One region of the Streptomyces thermocarboxydovorans genome, then DNA from elsewhere that is predicted to be linked to it. Evidence: riboswitches for the same ligand, from Rfam matches in the RefSeq annotation. Region 1 holds a riboswitch; the other holds the start of a gene.

Region 1 (3,676 bases):
CGAGCTGCCGCTCAAGGACCATGATCTGGTGACACAGGGCGAGAATCTCCGCGTCCTTGTCGCGGTTGCTCATTGGTAGCAGACACAGCGCCGCGAACGCGTTGGTGACGGTCAGGTAGGCGAGACGAAGCAACACTAGTGCTCATCCTGCCGCACCGAACAAGCCCCTGAGCTGCATGGATGACATTCTCGGCAGGCGCACAGTTCCGGCCGCACGAGTGCGACGTAGAGGGTCTCGCGGGTGCCCCACCCGGCGGAGAACGTCCAGCCGGTCCACGGGTGTTCATCTCTGGCCGGGGTGAGCAGCTGGGCGCTGACCCGGCCCGCGGTGCCCGGAGCGTCGTGCTGCGGCCGACGTAGCGTAGGCGCCCGTCGGCGCCGTACCGGCCGAGCAGCAGGGTGCGGGGAGATGCCGGGGATCCGGTGACCGCCCCGTCGATCGCGTCCTCGGTCTCTCGCACCTTGTACTTGCGCCACCTCCACACCGACGGCTCGTACGGGCCGTTCAGCTGCTTGAAGAGGACGCCTTCCACGCCGGTTACCTCTGCCGTGTTGGGCTGTCCCGGCCCGTTGGTGGTGGTGCTGTCCCATGAGCCCGCACCCGTATGGACTCAGGCGGCAGATGCTCGCTCTGCGCCCTTCGGCTGGACGGAAACAACAGGGCGCAGGGCACCGCAGCCTGGGGCCGTTAGTCGGTCACAGCTCGGTAAGAGGAACATGGCAGCGTGTCCAGTGGACGCTCCAGTCGCCGTCGAGCGGGGTGTAGCCGGCCTCCCGCATCCGTTCCGTCGCCTGTTCCAGGTGGCTCCGCAGTTCTTCGAGACTGCCGCTGCCCAGCTCCTTGCTGCCAGCGTCCAGCTGGAGGTACATGACGTGGTCCTCTCCCCGGTGCTCCGCACTGAACTCGACGGTGTAATAGCCGTTGCTGCCCCGGCTGTAGATGGACACGTAGTGCTGCGTGATCTCGTCCGGATCGAAGCCGTACTGTTCGAACACTTCAAGGATCTCGTACGGCGGGTCCGTGACGTCGCATGAGCTGCACCGCCACTGGATCTGCCATGGACCGTCCGGGGCCCACCCCTCCCTTTCCGGCCTTGCCTGGGCGAGTTCGGTGAGGGTGGTGAGCGTTTCGAACCAATCTCCTTCGGTGTACGCGGTGATGTCGCCGCCCAGGTGATAGGCCGACTCCTTCCCCGTTCCTTCGGCGAAGTCGTCCACGACCGTCAGAACGCAGCCGGTGTCCTCCTGGTACTCCACCTTCGCGTACCGCCGCTTGTCCTCCTCGTCTCCCCGGCGGATGCCGGGCATGCCGGCACCCGTCCGGGCATCTGTTCCGTCGGCCTCCTCGCCTTCCGCAGACACCGCGTCCGGCTCCCGAGGCCGGACGGGTGCGCGCCGGTGAGGGTTGAGGCAGACCGACTCCAACCGGGCCTTTCCGATACGGCTGCTGATCAGTGATCCGGGAACATTCTCCCCCTGGCTGACAGCACGTGCCTGAAGGGGGCGGTCCGAGCTGCGGTAGAAGGCGACGTCGAATCCGCTGTCGAGCCACTGGTCCAAGATCTCGTCAGTTCCAGGCCGGCCGGAGCCGCTCGCCTCGGCCGTGCAGAACAGCGCCCGGGCAGCGTCAAGGCCGATGGTCACCAGGCCCGCGCAGCCCGGCTCTGCGACTGCGGACATGGCGGGTCCGGGCGTCGGCTCAGGCTTCTGGTCCTGCCGCCCCGTCGGCAATTCGGGGATCGCGTCGGAAACGGGCATGGGCGGCCAACCCTCCGGAGTCGATGGACCCCGGCAGTGCACACCCGCACCCCGGTGATCTGCGGTTTCCCAACGCACCGCGCGCTGGGCCGGTCGTCACCCGGGGCATCCGCGGCGAGCGGGATGTCGTCCAGCAAGCCGGGGCTTGACGCTGAAACTCGTGACCGGGCGCGAAAGTAACATCCGTCCGGATCTTGCACAATGTGATCCACAACGCTTTGCCCCTTGACCGGTGGTGTGGCATCGTTCCGCTCGGTCACGACGCCGATCGCGCCGAGGACCGACTCCCACGGCCCTGTGGGAGCGAGCACCGATCTCCCTGCCGGTGGGTAAGGGGGTCCTTCGTCCCCAGGAGGCCCTCATGCAGGTCACTGACGCTGCGACCACACCCCCGAACTGGGACCCCTACCGGTGGACGGTCGTCGACATCCGATTCCCGGACCGAACAGTACGGATCAAACCGCGTCCGCGAGGCACGACCGAGGGCCCTTTCCCTAAACTCCCGGAACCCGCCGGCACCGCCGCCCTCCACGTCGTCACGGCGTGCGACCCCCACGGCCGTCCCACCCTTGCCGAAGACGACGCCCACGCCCAGGCCCGGCTCCTCGATGAGCTCGACCGGCGAGGGCTCGCGTGGTGGCCCACAGCGGGAGGCAATGCGCACGGCACGCACATCGAGCAGAGCGTCGCCATCGCCGGCCTGAACGACTCGGCGGCGCGTGAACTGGGGCGGTGCTCCGGCCAGGACCGGTCTTCGCCTGGACCTCCGGCGCCTGGCGTCTGCTGCCCTGAGACTGCGACGCGACGGACATAGGCGCGGTCCTCGTGCATGACGCTGTTGCGACCATCCCCGCGGGTGCGGGGAGCAGACGAAGGGCGCCTGGAAGGGCTCCCGCACGTCCTCGTACAGCACCTCCGCCCGCCGGGCCACAGACAACGCCGGTCAGTCCGCCCGTCTGAGCAGCGCCCGCGCCATCGAAGGACAGCACACGTCCATCGCTGCGTGATACACACGCACTCCCTGCGTGCGGGCCGTCCAACTCGACATCCGGGTTCGGCGACCCGTGCCATACCCCTGAACAGCAACCACCTCGAGCCAGGAGGGGCCCATGGCCACGAACCGACAGATGAGCCGCGCCGACTACGAAACCATCTCCGCGGCCATCGCTGAATCCGACGACCAGGACTTCCACGCCCGCCGAAACATCGCCTTCAACCTCGCCGACGCCCTCACCGGCACCTCGGACCGCTTCGACCCCGTGCTCTGGCTGACCCAGTGCGATATCGGGCCAGTCTCCCCGGCCGACGTGGCGGGCTGGACGAAGCGCCTGGAACTGCGCGTCATCTCCATCGGCAAGCGGCGCCGCAACAGCCTCAACATGGGCTACACCAAGACCGAGCAGTACATCGACGCCGACGACAACCCCCTGCACCTGGAGCGAGAGTAGGGACCATCCCCGCGGCTCCGACCGGCCGTTGCCGCACGGTCCAGAAGGGTTGTTCCTCGACCCCCGATCTGAGCTACGCCGAGTGCTGCGACCGCACGGAACGCCCTGGCGCTCCGCGCAGCAGGGGGAACTCGCGTGGACCGCGTACCGGGCCGAGCGCCGACGCCGTGGGGAAACCGACGAGGGCCCCCTTCGAGGCATACAACCCATTCCGCCAAGGCGGCCACTGACCAGTGAGGCCGAAGCGTTCAGGAAACCGAACGCCATAGCGGCTGCTCGGACACTCCTCCAAACACCACATGGGTCCAATGACCCCGGCGTACTGAACTTTAAGGGACAGACGCTACCTCCGGATGCACACCGTGCTCGCGTACGTCGTCGACCAGGTCGAGGAACTGCCGAACGCCACTCTCGCCGCCGTGGTGGCGGCCTTCCTCATCGAGGGCGTGAAGCGGCTGCTGCGGTGACCG
Region 2 (3,676 bases), on a different contig from region 1:
CCGCGCTCAACCCCATGGAATTGCCCCCTCCGCATCTCTCACGGAGGGGGCAACACGGTGAACGCTCGGTAATCGACGTTACCGAGGGTAATGTCCGGCGGGGATCAGCCGCCGGCGACGGCCGGGATGATGGACACGCCCGCACCGTCCGGGGTGGCGGTCTCAAGGCCCTGCTCGAAGCGGACGTCGTCGTCGTTGACGTAGACGTTGACGAACCGGCGCAGCTTGCCCTGGTCGTCCAGGACCCGGGCGGCGATCCCGGTGTGGTTCTTCTCCAGGTCCTCGATGACCTCGGCGAGGGTGGACCCCTCGGCCGTGACCTCGGCCTTGCCACCCGTGTAGGTGCGCAGGATGGTCGGGATGCGGACGGTGACGCTCATGGTGTGGACCTCCGGTCGACTGACGCCCCAGGGGCGCGGGGAACTGCGTGGCCGGCCCGCACCGGCCCGCAGACGTACGGCAGGCGGCGCTCAGGCGAGGCCGGCCTCGCGGAACGACTCCAGGCTGGGCCGGATCGTCGCGGTGAGCCCGGTACCGGCCACCGCGTCCAGCGTCTTCAGACCGTCACCGGTGTTGAGCACCACGGTGGTCTTCGACGGGTCCAGCACCCCGTTCTCGACGAGCTTGCGGGTGACGCCCACGGTCACCCCGCCGGCGGTCTCCGCGAAGATGCCCTCGGTGCGCGCCAGCACCTTGATCGCGTCGACGATCTGCTCGTCCGTCACGTCCTCCACCGCACCGCCGGTGCGGCGCGCGATGTCCAGGACGTACGGCCCGTCCGCCGGGTTGCCGATCGCCAGCGACTTGGCGATGGTGTCCGGCTTCTGCGGGCGCACCACGTCGTGCCCGGCCTTGAAGGCGGCCGACACCGGCGAGCAGCCCTCGGCCTGGGCACCGAAGATCTTGTAGGGCTTGTCCTCGACGAGGCCCAGCTTGATCAGTTCCTGCAGACCCTTGTCGATCTTGGTGAGCTGGGAGCCGGAGGCGATCGGCACCACGATCTGGTCCGGCAGCTGCCAGCCCAGCTGCTCGCAGATCTCGTAGGCGAGCGTCTTGGAGCCCTCGGCGTAGTACGGCCGCAGGTTGACGTTGACGAAGCCCCAGCCCTCGCCGGCCGGGTCGCCTATCAGCTCGGAGCAGAAGCGGTTCACATCGTCGTAGTTGCCCTCGATGCCGACCAGCTCGCCGCCGTAGACCGCCGCCATGACGACCTTGCCCTGCTCCAGGTCGTGCGGGATGAACACGCAGGAGCGGAAGCCGGCCCGGGCGGCTGCGGCACCCACCGCGCCGGCCAGGTTGCCGGTGGAGGAGCAGGACAGGGTGGTGAAGCCGAAGACGCGGGCCGCCTCCAGGGCCTGGGCGACCACCCGGTCCTTGAAGGAGTGCGTCGGGTTGCCGGAGTCGTCCTTGACGTACAGCCCGCCGGTGATGCCCAGCTCGCCCGCCAGGTTGTCGGCCTTGACCAGCTTGGTCCAGCCGGGGTTGAGGTTGGGCTTGTCCGCCACGTCGGCCGGAACGGGCAGCAGGGGCGCGTAGCGCCAGATGTTCGCGGGGCCCGCCTCGATGCGCTTGCGGAGCTGCTCGGTGTCGTAGGAGGAGAAGTCGTAGGCGACCTCGAGCGGGCCGAAACACTCCTCGCAGGCGAAGACCGGGCCGAGCGGGACGCGGTGGCCGCACTCGCGACAGCTCAGGGCCGCTGCGGGGCCGAGGTCCACAGTCCGGGCGGACGTGGTACCCGTGGAGTCCGTGGAGTCCGTGGAGCTTGCAACAGTCTGCACAGCCATATGAGGCGAGGCCCTTTCTCCTCATCTTCCTCACGACGCATCTCGCCGTGAGACGGATTTGGCACCTTCCCTAGCCGGGAGCCTCGCCACGTCCGTGTGACAAGAACCGACTGGAGGGTTGCCGGGGCTTCATCGGGCCGTGTCCCTCTGCCCCTCTGGATGAGCGGTGTTCAGTTGTCCGCGCGGCGACCCCGGCATGCGATGGTCACGCGCGTTGTTCAAGACTGTAACCGACAGCCAGGACACTTGAGACAGCTGTCCGAACCGCGAGATGGATCACGACCAGTGAGGAGCCGCCGACCGTGCTGGAAGAAGTCGAGCGCTGGCTGATCGACCGCTCCTGGTCCGTGACCGACCGCCCGCTGCACCGGATCCTGGCCGCCAAGCGGGCCACCGGGCAGACGGTGAGCGTGGTGCTGCCCGCGCTGAACGAGGAGGAGACGGTCGGCGACATCGTGTCCGTCATCCGGGACGAGCTGCTGCTGAAGGCACCCCTGGTGGACGAGATCGTGGTGGTGGACTCCGGTTCCACCGACCGCACCTCGGAGGTGGCCGCGGCTGCGGGGGCGCGGGTGGTGCACCGGGACGAGATCCTGCCCCGGCTGCCCGCCGTCCCCGGCAAGGGCGAGGTGCTGTGGCGCTCGCTGCTGGTCACCCGCGGCGACATCGTCTGCTTCGTCGACGCCGACCTGCGCGACTTCTCCGCCGACTTCGTCACCGGCATCGTCGGCCCGCTGCTCACCGAGCCGGACGTGCACTTCGTGAAGGCGATGTACGACCGGCCGCTGGGCGCCGCCGCCGGGCAGGGCGGGCGGGTGACGGAGCTGATGGCCCGGCCGCTGCTCAACATGCACTGGCCGCGGCTGGCCGGCTTCGTGCAGCCGCTGGGCGGCGAGTACGCGGCCCGCCGCTCACTGCTGGAGCGGCTGCCCTTCCCGGTCGGCTACGGCGTGGAGCTGGGCCTGCTCATCGACGCCCTGCACCTGGTGGGCCTCAACGCCCTGGCGCAGGTGGACGTGGGAGTGCGCAGGCACCGCCACCAGGACGGGCAGGCGCTCGGCCGGATGTCCGCCGCGGTCTACCGCACCGCCCAGCTGAGGCTGGCCCGCGGGCATCTGATCCGCCCCGCGCTGACCCAGTTCGAGCGGTCCGGGAACACCTTCGAGCCGCGCACCTACTCGGTGGACACCGAGGAGCGGCCGCCCATGGCGGAGATCGCGGAGTACCAGGAGCGCCGGGTCGCCTGAGAATCAGCGTGACATTCGTATACGGCCGGGCTCTACGTTTGATTGTCCGAGGGCCGGGCTAGGTTGAGCTTTATGGCTTCGACGTTCGGTGCAGCTCAGGTGCTGGTGGCCTCGAATCGGGGGCCGGTTTCCTACGTGAAGGACGACGACGGCTCCATGCGCGCCAAACGGGGCGGCGGCGGGCTGGTCTCCGGGCTGTCGGCGATCGGACCGGACGCGGGTGCGCTGTGGGTGTGCTCGGCGCTGTCCGACGGCGACCGCGAGGCCGTGCGCCGCGGGATCGGCGAGGACGGCGTGCGGATGCTGGACATCCCGGCCGAGGTGCACGCGGACGCCTACAACGGGATCGCCAACTCGGTGCTGTGGTTCGTGCACCACATGCTGTACCAGACGCCGCTTGAGCCGGTGTTCGACGCGGAGTTCCGCCGGCAGTGGGCCTCCTACGAGACCTACAACCGGGCGTTCGCCGAGGCGCTGGCCGAGGAGGCGGCGCAGGGCGCGGCCGTGCTGGTGCAGGACTACCACCTGACGCTGGTGCCGGGCATGCTGCGCGAGCTCCGCCCCGACCTGCGGATCGGGCACTTCTCGCACACCCCGTGGGCGCCGCCGGAGTACTTCCGGATGCTGCCCGACGACGTCGCCCAG

Evidence for each region. A riboswitch is a leader RNA that binds a small molecule or an ion and turns the genes downstream of it on or off. The one in region 1 is predicted to bind S-adenosylmethionine.
Region 2: linked by a shared signal. The riboswitch ahead of thrC (threonine synthase) and the one ahead of ABD198_RS24745 (hypothetical protein) in region 1 are both predicted to bind S-adenosylmethionine.

Annotation. Positions count from the first base shown of each region.
Region 1 covers NZ_BAAAGU010000059.1:36,085-39,760, forward strand. Annotated here, with positions in the region: gene ABD198_RS24740 (hypothetical protein) at 1-136, opposite strand, end outside; gene ABD198_RS24745 (hypothetical protein) at 697-1,758, opposite strand; SAM riboswitch class IV at 1,815-1,924, opposite strand; gene ABD198_RS30790 (DUF3293 domain-containing protein) at 2,120-2,572, shown strand; gene ABD198_RS24750 (hypothetical protein) at 2,868-3,206, shown strand.
Region 2 covers NZ_BAAAGU010000013.1:106,679-110,354, forward strand. Annotated here, with positions in the region: gene ABD198_RS08590 (MoaD/ThiS family protein) at 105-380, opposite strand; gene thrC (threonine synthase) at 471-1,784, opposite strand; SAM riboswitch class I at 1,803-1,950, opposite strand; gene ABD198_RS08600 (glucosyl-3-phosphoglycerate synthase) at 2,087-3,031, shown strand; gene ABD198_RS08605 (alpha,alpha-trehalose-phosphate synthase (UDP-forming)) at 3,104-3,676, shown strand, end outside.